2 linked regions of the Rosistilla oblonga genome follow. The protein of the gene in region 2 interacts with the protein of the main gene of each other region in a pairwise test. Links are inferred from orthologs where the notes say so. Each region holds a gene or a part of one and is shown on either strand. Other genes may lie near its edges.

Evidence for each region.
Region 1: the proteins of aceE (region 2) and nth interact in binary tests that used the Escherichia coli proteins (3 or more experiments, as listed by UniProt). The link is inferred for Rosistilla oblonga from one-to-one orthologs.

The regions. Positions count from the first base shown.
Region 1 is NZ_CP036292.1:126,377-129,682, forward strand. The notes cover bases 81-3,064. They hold nth (endonuclease III), read right to left. Parts: upstream 1,908-3,064; coding sequence 1,254-1,907; downstream 81-1,253. Other genes in these bases: CA51_RS00450 (M50 family metallopeptidase), read left to right, coding at 81-401; CA51_RS00455 (hypothetical protein), read left to right, coding at 760-1,227; rnc (ribonuclease III), read right to left, coding at 1,907-2,800; CA51_RS00470 (HEAT repeat domain-containing protein), read left to right, coding at 3,050-3,064. Outside these bases: more of CA51_RS00450, read left to right, coding at 1-80; more of CA51_RS00470, read left to right, coding at 3,065-3,306. UniProt on the Escherichia coli protein: DNA repair enzyme that has both DNA N-glycosylase activity and AP-lyase activity. The DNA N-glycosylase activity releases various damaged pyrimidines from DNA by cleaving the N-glycosidic bond, leaving an AP (apurinic/apyrimidinic) site.
Region 2 is NZ_CP036292.1:5,338,848-5,342,445, forward strand. The notes cover bases 290-3,565. They hold aceE (pyruvate dehydrogenase (acetyl-transferring), homodimeric type), read right to left. Parts: upstream 3,232-3,565; coding sequence 490-3,231; downstream 290-489. Other genes in these bases: CA51_RS18895 (2-oxo acid dehydrogenase subunit E2), read right to left, coding at 290-375; CA51_RS18905 (YidC/Oxa1 family insertase periplasmic-domain containing protein), read right to left, coding at 3,525-3,565. In the rest of the region: more of CA51_RS18895, read right to left, coding at 1-289; more of CA51_RS18905, read right to left, coding at 3,566-3,598. UniProt on the Escherichia coli protein: Component of the pyruvate dehydrogenase (PDH) complex, that catalyzes the overall conversion of pyruvate to acetyl-CoA and CO(2).

The sequences.
Region 1 (3,306 bases), 5.2 Mb from region 2 along the record:
TCCTGTTGCTGTTTGCGATCCTGATGCCGCTGGGAACGCTGCTGCCCTGGACGGGATTGTTCCTCGGTTTTTCGATGGCCTATCACGTCCGATCGACGTGGACCGAAACCCATGGGGCGCAGACGGATTTCGACCAGGCGGGGCGATGGTTTTCGCTGATCTTTCTCCCTTCAGCCAACCTGTGCGCTATCGGTTTAGTCGCCAGTTTCGCCGTCGGCGGCTGGGACGGTATGCAGCGGTTCAGCAGCGATGCCAGCGCTGCGATCCAGTGGCTGGTGATGCTGATCCCGTCGGCGCTTACCTGGCCCGCCGAGAATCCGCCGCTGTTGGATCCCGTGCCGGGAATCGATCCCGCCGCAACACCGCCGGTTGCGATCGGCCCCGATTCCGCCGCCTCTTGACGTCTGGTGGTGCTTGAACGGATCGACGGGTGGGCCGCATCCGCACACAGCTGCCGCATTCATTTAATGAACGGTTCGTCGATATCGGGGGAAGGACGAGCCAAGTTGCGGTGGGGGTGTGGTGAGCACTCCCCCCTCGGTTCGGGGCCCCCGAATTGGTGTCGGCCATCACAATCGACAGAACCGACGCATTGCGGCTGTCATTTCTAGGGGAAACCGGCGTTGTCGATCGATTGCCACACCGCCCGCAGAACTTGCAGCCTAGCTTTGCCAGGTGTTTGAGTTGGCGGGACGTATCGAGTCGAGAGAGAACATGTTTGGGTTGGGGAATCGAAAGCAGATTGAAGTGCGTTGCGCGATGACTCGGCTCATCAACCAGACGCTCGATTATGCCTCGTTGGCATCCAGCGAAGAGCCGCCGGAGCTGAAGGATCGGTCCGAATCGCGGCTGGTCCGCACGCTGCCGGTGTTTCTGATTCCCTGCACGGGGGACGACGAAAATGGCGGCCCCGATATCCAGATCGGCTTCACCGCCGATGTCTCCTGTTTTGGTGTGTCGGTGTTGTTATCCGATACGCTGAATCTGCAGGAGTTGGTGTTGATGATCGGCGATCCCAAACATCGCAAGGTGATGCGGGGAACGTGCCGCTATCGAAAGCCGTTGGGAATGGGGACCTGTCAGTATGGAATCCGACTGGATGAGGTCCTGAATGATTCCGATTACGCCCCGCTGTTAAAATATGCAGCAGCATTGGAATCGAAGGCGCAGCAGGTCATTGCGGGGAATCCGAACGCGGCCTCGCAAAACGTTGTCGCAAAGAAGTAACATTTGCGAAGCATCGACACGCGGGGCTAAGCCTTTTTGGTTTCGACCGGCTTGCGGCGTTTGGGGTAGAGCGTCGTGCAGAGTTCACAGCGAGTGCCGTCGCATCCGCGGGCGGTGCAATATTCGCGACCGTAGTAGATGATCTGCAGATGCAGCGCATTCCAGCTCGATTCGGGGAACAACGCTTTCAGATCGCGTTCGGTCTGTTGGACGTTTTTGCCGTCGGTCAGTCCCCAGCGTTGGGCCAGGCGATGAATGTGGGTGTCGACGGGAAACGCGGGGTGCCCAAACGCTTGGCTCATCACGACGCTGGCAGTCTTGTGTCCCACGCCCGGCAGCGATTCGAGTCCCTTGAAATCGGCTGGCACCTGACCGTCGAACTCGTCGACCAATTGTTGACTGAGCCCCGCGATCGCGGCCGCCTTTTTCGGTGCCAAGCCCAGCGGGCGAATGATCTCGAGGATCGCATCGACCGATTGCTGACGCATCGCTTCGGGTGTGTCAGCCAAATCGAACAGCGCCGGCGTGACGCGATTGACCATTTTGTCGGTGCACTGGGCGCTCAAGAGGACAGCGATCAGCAGCGTGAACGGATCGCGATGGTCCAACGGAATCGGCGGGTCGGGATAAAGTTCATTCAGTCGTTTGAGCACGATCTCGGCGCGTTCTTGCTTGCGCATTAGGGCAAACCATCCTGATATGGGGGCTCCTTGCCAGAGATCTCCGCCAACGCGTTGGCGGCGGCTCGCTGTTCGGCGTCCTTCTTGCTTCGGCCCCATGCGGGCGTTCGCAACTGGCCATCGACCAGCACCGCGATCTGGAACTTTTTGCTGTGATCGGGGCCGACCGAATCGAGCAAACGATAGCAGGGTGTGGTGCTGAAATCGCGTTGCACCACTTGCTGCAGGTTCGATTTATGGTTCTCGTCGCCGCGGCTGTTGATCCCTTCGGCCACCTCCTGCGCCAACCATTGGTGCAACAGTTCGCGGACTTTGTCGAACCCGCCGTCCAGATAGATCGCCGCGACGATCGATTCGAAAACATCGGAGGTCAAAGATTTGGGGAAGCTGCGGTTCTTGCGAACTCCCTTGCCGACCAACAGACATCGATCCAGTCCCAGCCGCTTGGCAACTTTGGAGCAGGTCTGGCGGCTGACGACGTTCGATTTGATCTTGGTGAGTTCGCCTTCGTTGAGATCGGTCCGTTCGTGGTACAGCCAATCGCAAACGACAGCGCCGAGGATCGCGTCGCCCAGAAACTCCATCCGCTCGTTCGACTTCAATCGGTGCGAGGCGCCCGACGCGTGGGTCAACGCTTCCAACAGCAGCTCGCGATCCGAGAAGCTGTGGCCGATGATCGATTCGCAAAGATCCAACCGCTGTTCGGTCGTTAGTTCTTCGTTGTCCGGATCGATCGCCGCGGCGGCTTTGGCCGCTTTCGCTTTGGTTGGCTTGGCAGCGGTTGTCGTTGGGGCGGCTAGCAAAGTCGCGTCGTCGCAATCGCTGGTTGCCGGCGGCGGTGGGGGAGCGATCGAGGGGCGATCGTCCTGGGGACGATGGGGTTCAGCATTCATAGCGCAAGGTTAGTCCTCTGGTGCCAACTGATGGAGCCGGTGAGAAACTAACCCGAGGCGTCAGCAAGGTGTTTTGCGTTGATAGCAATTCGCCTCAATGACGTTTCGGGTTGGAATCATCGCTGTTGATCTCGATGCGTTGAATTTGGTACGCATTGCGGCCAACCGCGATCCTCCGATTCTAATCCCTTGCGCGTCCGTTGCATAAGGGATTGGGGGCGACTGACAAAAATCATGGGTACCCAAGCGATGACAGACCAACCTCGCCAAGATCCGTCGAATCTAGAGCATTCCGATCCAGCAATCCGCCGTCAAACGCTGCAGTCGATCATCGACGAGAGTCCGCGGTTGGCTGATTGGACGATTCCGTTGTTGCGAGCCGCTTGCGACCCTCACGCATCGGTCAGCGAACTGGCGATCGCGACGCTCGAAGACATGGGCGCTCCCGACGCGTCGCAAGTTGCTGACATCGTCGCTTTTGCTCAACGACCTGCCGATAGCGAAAC
Region 2 (3,598 bases):
GGGAGCCGCTGCAGGAGCTGGCGTTTCAGGAGCTTTCGCCTCCGGTTCAGGAGCTTTCGCCTCCGGTTCGGGAGCCTTCGCGGGCGCTTCGGCTGCCGGTTCCGCTGGAGTGCTCGCGGCGGGCGTTTCCGCAGCGGCAGCGGCTTCGATCTCCAGGATCACTCCGCCAACGGCGACGGTGTCACCTTCGGCGACAAGGATCTTGGTGACGGTCCCGGCCGCGTTGCTGGAGACGGGAACGGTCGCCTTGTCGGTTTCCATTTCAACGACGTCTTGCCCAGCCGTGATAACGTCGCCGACGGATACAAAGATCTCCAGTACGTCGCCTGATTCGATGCCATCGCCGAGTTCAGGAAGTTTTACTTCGGTAGCCATAGAGTGTATCGGAGGTTCGATGAGGATGTGGTTGTTTTGTGATTGTCAGAAGTTCACGCGCGACATGGTTCGATCGGTCCGCCCGCCACCTGCGGCGGGCGGTCCCCACGCAACCTAAGCGAAATAAGGGTTCACTTTGTCGGCGTCGTAATCGAGGTCTTTGATCGCGTCGGCGACGTCTTGAGGCGTAACAACACCCGCTTTAGACAGTCGGCTGAGCGCGGCGATCGCGATCGATTCAGCATCGACTTCGAAGTGTCGACGAAGCGCTGGACGCGTCTCGCTGCGTCCCATGCCGTCGGTTCCCAGGACATAGTAGTCGCCTGGAATCCATGGCGTCAGTTGTTCGCCGAGTGCTTTGACGTAATCGCTGGACGAGATGAACGGCCCCTCGACGCCTTCGAGCACTTCTTCGACGTAGCTCTTCCGCGGCGTTTCGGTCGGGTGCAACATGTTCCAACGCTGACACGCGTCGGCGTCGCGGCGGAGTTGCGTGTAACTGGTAACGCTCCACACGTCGCTGGCGATGTTGAACTTCTCGGCCAACAGTTTTTGGGCGTCGAGAGCACAGTTCAGGATGGCACCGCTGCCGAACAACTGGACGCGAGCCTTTGCTCCTTCGACTTCGTTGCTGCGGAACTTGTACATCCCCTTGATGATTCCCTCGGCACAACCTTCGGGCATCGAAGGGTGATCGTAGGCATCGTTTTCGGCGGTGATGTAGTAGATGCATTCTTCGCCATCCTGGAACATCCGCTTCAGACCTTCCTGGATGATCACGATCACTTCGTAGGCGAACGCGGGGTCATAAGACCGCACGGTCGGGAAGGCGATCGCGTTGAGCAGGCTGTGACCGTCCTGGTGCTGCAGACCTTCGCCGTTAAGCGAAGTTCGGCCCGCGGTACCACCGACCAAGAAGCCTTTGGCTCGCATGTCGGCCGCGGCCCAGATCGAATCGCCGACCCGTTGGAAACCGAACATGCTGTAGTAGATGTAGAACGGAATCATGTTGACGCCGTGACAGCTGTACGCGGTACCGGCCGCGTTAAAGCTGCTCATCGAACCGCACTCGGTGATCCCTTCTTCAAGGATCTGGCCGTCTTGAGCTTCTTTGTACGAAGCGACGATCTCGGAATCCATCGGTTCGTACAACTGGCCCGCGTGGGCGTAGATGCCGAACTGCTTGAACATCCCTTCCATGCCGAAGGTTCGCGATTCATCGGGAACGATCGGGACCATGTATTTGCCGATCTTCTTGTCGCGGCAGAGCGCGATCAAGGTCTGCACGACGGCAAACGTGGTGCTGCAGTTTTTGCCATCGCCGAGCCGCTTGATCAGCTTGGAGAAGTCTTCCAGCGTGGGAACTTCCATCGTCGGATGTTCGGTCGGACGGCTTGGCAGCGAGCCTCCCAGAGCAGCCCGACGCTCTTTCATGTACTTGATTTCGACGCTGTTTTCCGACGGCTTGTAGAACGGAGCGCTACCGACTTCGGCGTCGCTGATCGGAATCCCGAACCGCGTACGGAACTCCAGCAGCTCCTCTTCGTTCATCTTCTTCTGGTTGTGAGCGATGTTGCGACCTTCGCCAGCTTCGCCCAGTCCGTAACCCTTGACGGTTTTCGCCAGGATGACGGTCGGTTTGCCGTTGGTCGACGAAGTCGCTTGCGCGTACGCAGCGTAGACCTTTTCCGGATCGTGCCCGCCGCGACGGATCTTCTCCAGCTTCTCGTCGCTCATGTTCTCGACAAGCTTCCGCGTCTCGGGGTACTTGCCGAAGAAGTGTTCGCGAATGTAGCTGCCCGGCATCGTGGTGTACTTCTGGTACTGACCGTCGACGACCTCGTTCATTCGTTGAGCCAGCATGCCGGAGGTGTCTTTGGCCAGCAGTTCATCCCACTCGCCGCCCCAGACGACCTTGATCACGTTCCAGCCGGCACCGTGGAAGATGCTTTCCAGTTCTTGGATGATCTTGCCGTTGCCGCGGACCGGACCATCGAGCCGCTGCAGGTTGCAGTTGACGACGAAGATCAGGTTGTCCAGTTTCTCGCGGCCAGCCAGTCCGATCGCGCCGAGAGTCTCGGGTTCGTCGCATTCGCCGTCACCCAAGAAGGCCCAAACGCGTTGGCCGGATGTGTCTTTGATTCCGCGATCGCGGAGGTATTCGTTGAACCGAGCTTGATAGATCGCCATGATCGGGCCCAGCCCCATCGAGACGGTTGGGTATTCCCAGAAGCTTGGCATCAACCAAGGGTGCGGATAGCTGGAAAGGCCGCCGCCGGGGGAGAGTTCGTGGCGGAAGTTCTCGAGGTTCTCTTCGGTCAGCCGACCTTCCAGGAACGCGCGGCTGTACATACCGGGCGACGCATGGCCTTGGAAATAGACCGAGTCGCCACCGTAGCCGTCTTCTCCGCGGCCGTGGAAGAAGTGGTTGAAAGCGATTTCGTACAGCGTCGCACTCGATGCGAATGTACTGATGTGACCACCGACACCACCGGGACGACGGTTGGCACGCACTACCATCGCCATCGCGTTCCAGCGAACGATCGATTTGATCCGGCGTTCCAGCTCGCGGTTGCCCGGAAACGGAGGCTGGTCCTTGGCAGGGATCGTGTTGATGTAGGGAGTGATCGTTTGCGAATCCAACGCGACGCCCTCTTGGGCCGCACGTTCGCGTAGCTTTTCCAACAGGAACCGAGCTCGCTCTGGTCCCTTGCTCTGCAGCACGTAATCCAGCGACCCCAACCACTCCGCAGTTTCCGCAGCGTCGACATCCGCCAAGACTTCGTTACGCAATTCGCCGTCGTTCATCGATTCTTCCATCGCTTGCCGAATGGCCACGGTCTCAGAATTATCCATGCCGGACGCATCCTATATAAGAGAAATATATTGTTATCTTAGGGGTGGTCTCGCGGACCGTTGTCGTGTTTGTTGCAGGTTATCGTTTCTATCGACCTTAATGGCAAACCCCACTGCTGGGCAAGATGGTGTCGCATTTGCCAGGTCAGCCGCGGTTCAAAACGAGCCCGGTAACAGTTTAGGTAACCTGGGGCTTTTTTTCCAGCGACTGCAATGGACATCTGCCCCTTGCAGCCCCCACATCTGCGGGAGAGCGAAGATCCCGCCCCTTAACCGCAACGTAACGCCGCCGACTACTTCTTTTTCGGCGGGTTGCGAGGACGATTCTTCTGCTTCGGAGCCGACTTCAGCGGCCCCGATGTCTCCA